Regions from separate parts of the Bradyrhizobium sp. 25ACV genome, predicted to be linked through region 2. Evidence: riboswitches for the same ligand, from Rfam matches in the RefSeq annotation. Region 2 holds a riboswitch; the other holds the start of a gene.

Region 1 (4,412 bases), on a different contig from region 2:
GGCCGGCCGCTTCGACAAGACCATCACGGTCTCCACGCAGGACGAGATCGGCGAGCTCGCCGCGGCCTTCAACCGCATGACCGAGCAGCTCAGGCACAACGAGCGCATCCGCGAGACCTTTGGCCGCTACATCGATCCCAAGGTGGTGCAGGGGCTGATCGACCGGCCCGAGGTCGCGATCGACGGCGAGCGCCGGGTCATGACCATCATGTTCTGCGACATGAGCGGCTTCACCTCGATGAGCGAGGGCATGACCCCGCGTGGCCTCGTCAGGGTGATGAACCACTATTTCACGGTGATGTCCGGACCGATCAGGGGTAATCGCGGCATCATCGACAAATATATCGGCGACGCCATCATGTCCTATTGGGGCCCGCCCTTCATCGAGGAGGACGAGCAGGCGCTCCTGGCCGGCATCGCCGCAACCGAGATGGTCGACCAGGTGCCCGCGCTCCAGAAGCAGCTGCCCGACCTGCTCGGCATCCGCGCCATGCCGGCGCCGTGTGACCTGCGGATCGGCATCGCCACCGGCGAGGTCCTGACCGGCAGCATCGGCTCCGAGCTGATGATGAGCTTCACCGTGATGGGCGATGCCGTGAACCTGGCCTCGCGGCTGGAGGCCGTCAACAAGGTCTACGGCACCCGCATCCTGATCTCGCAGGCAACTGCTGACGCGATCGGAGCGCGGCTCGAATTGCGCGAGATCGATCGTCTCGCGGTCGCAGGCCAGAGCGGGCCGCAGCCGATCTTCGAGGTGATGGCGCGGGCAGGTGCGCTCACCGGCGCGCAGGACAGCCTGCGCACGCACTATGCGGAAGCGCTTGCCGCCTATCGGGCCCGCCGCTTCGACGAGGCGCGCGCCGCCTTCAACGCCGCGCTCGAAGCCGTCCCCGGCGACGGCCCCTCGCGCACGATGCTCGGCCGCATCGCGCAATTCGAGGCCAAGCCGCCGGAAGAGGGGTGGGACGGCGCCTGGCGGCTGGAGCAGAAATAGCCTTTTTTGTTGGACCAGCCCGCCCTGTCCGGAAAAAACGTTTCTACTCGATAACGATGTTCGCCGTGACCTATTTCCCGGGCTTAGGTTGGATGTCCTTGAGGCGTTTGACGGGGACACGCCGATGACAGAACTTCAGGACAGGCTGGAACGGTTCGAGACGCTCACCGCCGAATGCGAGCTGATCGCCAAGCTCGCCACCGACAGCACCAAGCGCGAGTTCTATCTGAAACTCTCGGAACAGTACCGTCAGCTGGCGGTGGACATGCGGCAGGCGATCGCGACCAAGGCTGCTGCCTGATCCCGGCTGCAATCCGTTCTTAAGGTTTGGCGCGCATCCTTGACCTCACGAGCGATCGCTCGTGGTGGAAAGGCCGGGGTTCGCTGCAATGCAGCGCACCTCGCGAGTGTCATTTGCCATGTTTGACAGGGCAATCACATGCGCCTCGTTGCCGTGATCATATTCGCGCTCATGACGGCGGCCTGCGACCAGGAGCAGGACATCACCGGCTCGACGCCGACCTGCCCGATGCGGAACTACAGCTACAATCCCCGCGACATGAACCAGTGCGTCAGTGCCTGCAAATCGTGCGATCGCGGCACCACGGTCACCTGCACCACCTCCTGCACCCTCAAGGGCGCGCGCTGAGGCCACCACTTTCTCGTTGCGCGCCCAGCGGCGGTGCTGGGACACCGGAACGATTCACTTGGGTTAATCATTGAAGCAAGTGGGCAGGACGCGGAGTCCGATGGAAATGGGTATGCTCGATCCCGGCCGATTTCTGGTGTCGTGCTCGCATTGCGATGCCTGGCCGATGGCGGCCAATGTGAAGCGGTCGAGCTGGACGGCGTCTCCGCACGAGGTGCGCTTTGTCTGCACGCGCTGTCGCCGCGAGGAGACCGCCATCGTCTCGGCCTCCGGCGAATTGACCCCGATCAAGCGCGTCGATGTTCCGCCAAGCGACGTCGCTGTCGCCTGGGCCCAGGCACAGCGTGTGCGAGGGCGGACCTGAGCGCCGAGCATGCACCGGTCGATTGACTCCCGGGGCCAACGGCTCCTAAATGATCGGCGACGGTTCTCCTCGCGGAGATCAAAAGGGAATGTGGTGCGGGATTGTCCCAATGCAGGGATTTGTCTCAACGCCACGGCTGCCCCCGCAACTGTAAGCGGTGAATCTTTCGTCTCATGCCACTGGGAATCTCGGTCCTGGGAAGGCGACGCAAGGTCACGACCCGCGAGCCAGGAGACCTGCCGTCAGCCGTGGTCACACGCGAAGATGTCGGTCGGGGAGTACAGACATTAGCTTCACCGGAGCAATCCATCGCTCTGCCGTGAAACCTCGTTCGCTGTGACGTGCCACTGACGTCATACCGAGGTTACAATTGTGTCCCGTCTTGTCCCTGCCGCCAGGCGCCTCAGCGCCGGCCTGCTCGCATCCGTTTCCCTCCATTCGCTCGATCTGTCCTCCGCCTTCGCCCAGCAGGCGCTTGCCGAGCAATTGCCGCCGATCGAAGTGACCGGGCCCGACGATCACAACCGCACACGCGCCGGGGCGATCGGTGACGGCGAGGCGACGCGGCAGCGGGTGAGGACGAATGTCGCGCCGGCAGGCAATGGCGCCGGCTCATCCGGCTCCGGCGGTGAGGCTGCCGCCGGCAGCGGCGGAATCGTCGGGGCTGCCACGACCGTCATCACGGCCGCGGATATCGCGCATTCGCCGTCGCAGACGCTTGCCGAGATCATCGCGACGCAGACGCCTGGGGCTCAGATCACGACGCTCTATGGCGGCCAGATCGGCGCCAAGACCAGCGTGGACCTGCGTGGCTTCGGCGCCTTTGCCACCGCCAACACGCTGGTGCTGGTCAACGGACGGCGGTTGAACGACGTCGACATGGCGCAGGTGGACCTCTCCAACATCCCGCTCAATTCGATCGAACGCATCGAGATCACGCGGGGCAATTCCGGCGCGGTGCTCTACGGCGACAACGCGGTCGGCGGTGTGATCAACATCGTTACCAAAAATGGCGTTGGCGGACCGCCCGTGACCGCGCGCATCGAGGCTGGCTTCGGCTCGTTCAACACCAGGCTCGGCAACGTGTCGACCTCGCTCAATTCCGGTCCGTGGTCGACCTCGTTCTACGGCAATACGGTCAGGACCCATGGCTATCGCGACAACAACCGCTATTCGCAGCAGAATGGCGTCGGCAATCTCAATTACACCACGCCAGACCTGACTGCTTTTCTCACGGTTACCGGTGACAATCAGGAGCTGCGGCTGCCGGGCGGCCGCACCGTCGATCCCTCCATCGGCCTCGACGAGCTCAGGGCCAACCGGCGAGGGACCGGCACGCCGTTCAACTACGCCAACCAGCAGGGTTTTGGCGCGACCGCGGGCTTCACCAAGATCCTGGTCAACGGCGTCGATCTCATCGTCGACGGCGGCGTGCGCGACAAGAAGCAGCAGAGTGCGTTCTTCTCCAGCCCGGCGCCGATTCCGGCGTTCTTCACGTCGACCTATGTCGGTTCCCATCTGACGACATGGTCGATCACGCCGCGGCTCAGCGTGAAGAGCCTGCTGCTCGGCATGCCGTCGCAGCTCCTGGCCGGCATAGACTATTACGATGCGAGCTTTGAGCAGAACCGCGGCGCCGGGCAGGGGCTTTCCCCCTGGCACAATTACGATCTCAGGCAGCAGACGGTTGCGGGCTATTTCCAGCACACACTGGGAATCGCGCCCACGACGGACATCTCCTACGGCGCGCGTGTGCAGAACGTCAGTCTTGCGGCACGCGACAATTTCGACCCGGCAGCTCCGTTCAACGGCGACATCGGCGCGCTGCCGCTGACGAGCAACGAGACCCAATATGCGCTGCATCTCGGCGCCGAGCATCGCCTCAACGACCAAGTCTCGCTGTTCGGCCGCGTTGCGCGTGCGTTCCGCACGCCTGATGTTGACGAGCGCCTGTCCTCAGGGCCTTCCTTCGATCCCTTTACCTTCGCTGCGATCCCGCAAACGTTCCAGCTCAAGACCCAGACCTCTTGGGACATCGAGGGCGGTGTTCGCATCAAGGGCGGCGGGTTGCAGCTGCAGAGCAGTGTCTATCTGATGGATCTCACCAACGAGGTCCATTTCAATCCGGTCCTGTTCTACAACACAAATCTTGATCCGACCCGCCGCTACGGCTCTGAGACCAGTCTATCCTATCGCGTCAACGACGCCCTGCTGCTGCGCTCCGGCGTGGCCTATACAAGCGCGGTCTTCCGCGAAGGCATCTGGGCCGGCAACGACGTGCCGCTGGTCTCGCGCTACACGGCGAGTGCGGGCGTCACTTGGAACATCTGGCAGAATTACGTGGTGCTCGATGCCACCGCGCGCTTCTGGAGCGAGCGGCGCATGGACAACGACCAGGCGGGCAC
Region 2 (4,412 bases):
ACGAGATCGACGCCCGGCTCGAGCTTGAGTGGATCGAGATCGTCGAAATTGGCGATCCGCGACAGCGCCAGGCACGCAATCTTGCACTGACCCGGCTTGCGCGCGTCGCTGAGGCCGAGTGCATCCTCGGCCGGCAGCTCGCCGGCGCGGGCGAACCAGGGCAGCACGCCAAGGCCGCGCCATGCGGTCTTTTGCTCGATCAGCTTGTAGCCATCGTCGAACAGCGTGGGGTCGCCGCGGAACTTGTTGATGACAAAGCCTCGGATCATCGCGGCATCGCTGGGGTCGATCACCGTCTTGATGCCGACGAGCTGGGCGATGACGCCGCCGCGGTCGATGTCGCCGACCAGCACGACCGGCACGTCGGCCTTGCGCGCAAAACCCATATTGGCGATGTCGGCCTTACGCAGGTTCACCTCGGCCGGACTGCCCGCGCCTTCGACCAGAACGAGATCGGCGCGCGCCTTCAGCCGCTCAAAGCTCTCCAACACCGCGCCCATCAGTGAGGGCTTCATGGCCGCGTAGTCGCGCGCACGCGCGGTCGCGATGCGCTTTCCGTGGACGATCACCTGCGCGCCGACATCGGTCTCGGGCTTGAGCAGCACGGGGTTCATGTCCGTGTGCGGCTCGACGCCGGCGGCGAGGGCCTGCAACGCCTGGGCACGGCCGATCTCGCCGCCGTCGATGGTGACGGCGGCATTGTTCGACATATTCTGCGGCTTGAACGGGAGCACGCGCAGGCCGCGCCGCGTGAAGGCACGCGCGAGACCGGCGACGATGAGCGACTTGCCCACGTCCGAGCCGGCCCCCTGAATCATCAGCGCGCGTGCCATCGAACTCAGAACTCGACGCCGGCCTGTGCCTTGATGCCGCAGCGGAAGGGATGTTTCACCAGCGTCATCTCGGTGACGAGATCGGCGATCTCGATCAACTCGTCCTTGGCGTTGCGGCCGGTGAGCACGACATGCGTCATCGGTGGCTTCGAGGTGGTCAGAAACTCGACGACCTCGGCGATGTCGAGATAGTCGTAGCGCAACGCGATGTTGATCTCGTCGAGCACGACCATGCGCAAGCTCTCATCGAGGATCAGCTCCTTAGCCTTCTCCCAGCCGGCGCGCGCGGCGGCGATGTCGCGGGCGCGGTCCTGCGTCTCCCAGGTAAAACCTTCGCCCATGGCGTGGAACTGGCAGAGGTCGCCGAAATGGCCGGTGAGCAGGCGCCGCTCGCCGGTATCCCAGGCGCCCTTGATGAACTGGACGACCGCGCAGGGAAAGCCGTGCGCGACGCAGCGGACGATCATGCCGAAGGCCGAGGAGGACTTGCCCTTGCCGGCGCCGGTGTGGACGATGATGAGGCCCTTTTCGCCGCTCTTGGTCGCCATGATCTTGTCGCGGGCGGCCTTCTTCTTCGCCATTTTCGTGGCGTGGCGGGCGTCGGTTTCCTCGGCCGTTTTTGTATCCGGTTCAGGCGTCATCGGTCCCGGTCCTTCGGCTTGACAAGTGGCGGCCACCAGCAAATGGTGGCCCAGCGTTGGTTCCTGTCCTATGACAGGCGAAGAGGGAATGCGATAGGGTCCGAATCGGCAAGATTTGGGTCCAAAATGCAGCCGCCCCCGCGACCGTGACCGGAGAGATGTCCGAAGCCACTGATTCCCGCGGGAATCGGGAAGGCGGGGATCGAAGGGGAAAACCCTGCTCCGCAAGCCGGGAGACCTGCCAGCGCGGACGAGTTTTGGACCGGCGGACGGGGTGTTCCGCGACGGGGAAAACGGGCCTCCAAAAGAGCGGTCCGTCTGCCTCATCGCCTCCCGCTGTTATCTGGAAGAGGCGATGACCGTCACACTTCACGTCTGCATCACCTGCCGTGCCGGCGAGACGCCTGGCGAGGGCGAGGCGACGCCCGGCAAGCGCCTGCATGGTGCGATCCTCGACGCCGGCGTGCCCGAGGGCGTCAATGTGGTTCCCGTCGAATGCCTATCGGCCTGCAACCAGGGCTGCTCGGTCGCGCTCAGCGCGCCCGGTCGGTGGTCTTACGTCTATGGCCGCCTCTCGGATGCAAATGCGCAGGATGTGGTCGCAGGCGCCGCGGCTTATGCCGCCGCGCCTGACGGCCTCGTGCCCTGGCGCAGCCGGCCGGAAATATTCCGCAAGCAGTCGCTTGCCCGCATTCCCCCTATTGCCGTCGTGCCGGAGGCCGCCGAATGAACTCGCTCGCAAAAGTCCCCGTGACGGTGGTCACCGGTTTTCTCGGCTCCGGCAAGACGACGCTGATCCAGCATCTGCTCAGCAATGCCGGCGGCAAGAAGCTCGCGGTGCTCGTCAACGAGTTCGGTAGTGAGGGCGTCGACGGCGAGATCTTGAAATCCTGTGCCGATGCCAATTGCCCGGAGGAGAACATCGTCGAGCTCGCCAACGGCTGCATCTGCTGCACCGTTGCCGACGATTTCATTCCGACCATGGAAAAACTGCTGGCGCGGCCCGTGCGGCCCGATCACATCCTGATCGAGACCTCGGGCCTGGCGCTGCCGAAGCCGCTGCTGAAGGCATTCGACTGGCCGGAGATCCGCTCGCGCATCACCGTCGACGGCGTGATCGCGCTTGCGGATGCCGAGGCTGTCGCCGCTGGCCGCTTTGCACCAGATCCGATTGCCGTCGAAGCCCAGCGCGCGGCGGACGAGAATTTGGACCACGAGACGCCGCTGTCGGAAGTATTCGAGGACCAGATCGCCTGCGCCGACATCGTGCTGCTGACCAAGGCCGACCTCGCTGGGGCGGCGGGACTTGAAGCGGCCAAGGCTGCCATCACCGCCGAGATGCCGCGCCGCGTGCCGATGCTCCCCGTGACCGACGGTGCGATCGATGCGCGCGTCATCCTCGGTCTCGGCGCCGCCGCCGAGAACGATCTCGCCGCGCGTCCCTCGCATCATGACGGCGAGGAAGAGCACGAGCACGATGATTTCGCCTCGGTCGTGGTCGACCTTCCTGAAGTCGCCGACGTCGATGCGCTGGTCGCATCCGTCCAGAAGCTGGCGCGCGAGCAGAACGTGCTGCGGGCCAAGGGCTACATCGCGGTCGCGGGCAAGCCGATGCGGCTGCTGCTGCAGGCGGTCGGCGAGCGCGTGCGCCACCAGTTCGACAAGCCCTGGGGCGCAGGTCACAGGCGGTCGAAGCTCGTCGTGATCGGCGAGCACGGCGATATCGACGAGGCCGCCATCAAGGCAGGACTAGGTATCTGATGCACGTCGTCTTCCGCGAGAGCCGCGGTCTGGAGGAGACCGCGACGCCAAGGGATATCGGCCAGGACCCGGCCGATCTCGTGGTGCTCTCGTATTCGGATTCGGATCTCGCGGCGTTCGCAGCCGGCTGGCGGCGTGGTCGCGAGAGCCTGCCGACGCTGCGGCTCGCGAATCTTGCTGAGCTGCGTCATCCGCTGTCGGTCGACACCTATATCGAGCGCACGCTGTCGCAGGCACGTGGCATTCTGGTGCGGTTGATCGGCGGTGAGTCCTATTGGTCCTATGGACTTGCGGCCCTGCAACAGCTCGCCAGCGATCGCAATATCGTGCTGGCCGTGCTGCCGGCCGACGGCCGTGACGACATGCGGCTCGATGCATACTCGACCTTGCCTGTCTCGACGCTGCGCCGGCTCAAGGTGCTCTGCGACACCGGCGGCCCGGTCGCGGCGCAGGCCGCGATCGCACAGCTCGCGCTGGCCTCGGGCCTCTATGCCGGGCCTGTCATCGGCGAGACGGCCGTGCCCGAGATGGGATTCTACGATCCCGCCCGCGGCGTCATTGCGGCACCGGCGCATGGCGAGGGCAGGCCGAGTGTGCTGGTGGCGTTCTACCGTTCCTATCTCACCGCCGCGGATACGGGCCCCGTCGATGCTCTGATCGCAGCGCTGCGCGAGCGCGGCTTTGACGCCTGCGGCGTGTTCGTGACCTCGCTGAAGGCTGCGGGCGTCGCGGATTGGTTGCGGGCGCAGTTCGCGCAAAATCGTCCGGCGGCGATCATCAACGCGACGGCGTTCTCAGCCCTGGGCGATGACGGCACGACGCCTTTCGATGCCGCATCGTGCCCGGTGTTCCAGGTTGCGCTCTCAACGGCCCGGCGCGAGGACTGGACGGAGTCGCTGCGCGGCCTGTCGCCCGGCGATCTCGCGATGCATGTGGTGCTGCCCGAGGTGGATGGCCGTCTGTTCGTGGGCGTGGTGAGCTTCAAGTCGGCAGCCGGGCGCGATCCCGATCTGCAATTCGCGCATCTGGCGCATCGCGCCGATGAGGAGCGCGTGACAGCCGTCGCCGCGCGCGTCGCGGCCTGGCGGAGCCTTGCGGTGAAGTCGGTTGCCGAGAAGCGGCTGGCAATTGTGCTCTCGAACTATCCGGGCCGGCCGCATCAGATCGCGCATGCGGT

The links. A riboswitch is a leader RNA that binds a small molecule or an ion and turns the genes downstream of it on or off. The one in region 2 is predicted to bind cobalamin.
Region 1: it holds a riboswitch for cobalamin, as region 2 does, so the genes downstream of both, RAD04_RS15145 (TonB-dependent receptor) here and RAD04_RS00565 (DUF1636 family protein) in region 2, are expected to answer to the same signal.

Annotation. Positions count from the first base shown of each region.
Region 1 is NZ_JAVAYO010000006.1:1,338-5,749, reverse strand. Features, by position in the region: gene RAD04_RS15165 (adenylate/guanylate cyclase domain-containing protein) at 1-994, shown strand, start outside; gene RAD04_RS15160 (hypothetical protein) at 1,119-1,295, shown strand; gene RAD04_RS15155 (hypothetical protein) at 1,434-1,643, shown strand; gene RAD04_RS15150 (hypothetical protein) at 1,744-2,007, shown strand; cobalamin riboswitch at 2,051-2,265, shown strand; gene RAD04_RS15145 (TonB-dependent receptor) at 2,380-4,412, shown strand, end outside.
Region 2 is NZ_JAVAYO010000001.1:124,747-129,158, reverse strand. Features, by position in the region: gene RAD04_RS00575 (cobyric acid synthase) at 1-833, opposite strand, end outside; gene cobO (cob(I)yrinic acid a,c-diamide adenosyltransferase) at 839-1,474, opposite strand; cobalamin riboswitch at 1,515-1,734, shown strand; gene RAD04_RS00565 (DUF1636 family protein) at 1,830-2,204, shown strand; gene cobW (cobalamin biosynthesis protein CobW) at 2,201-3,235, shown strand; gene cobN (cobaltochelatase subunit CobN) at 3,235-4,412, shown strand, end outside.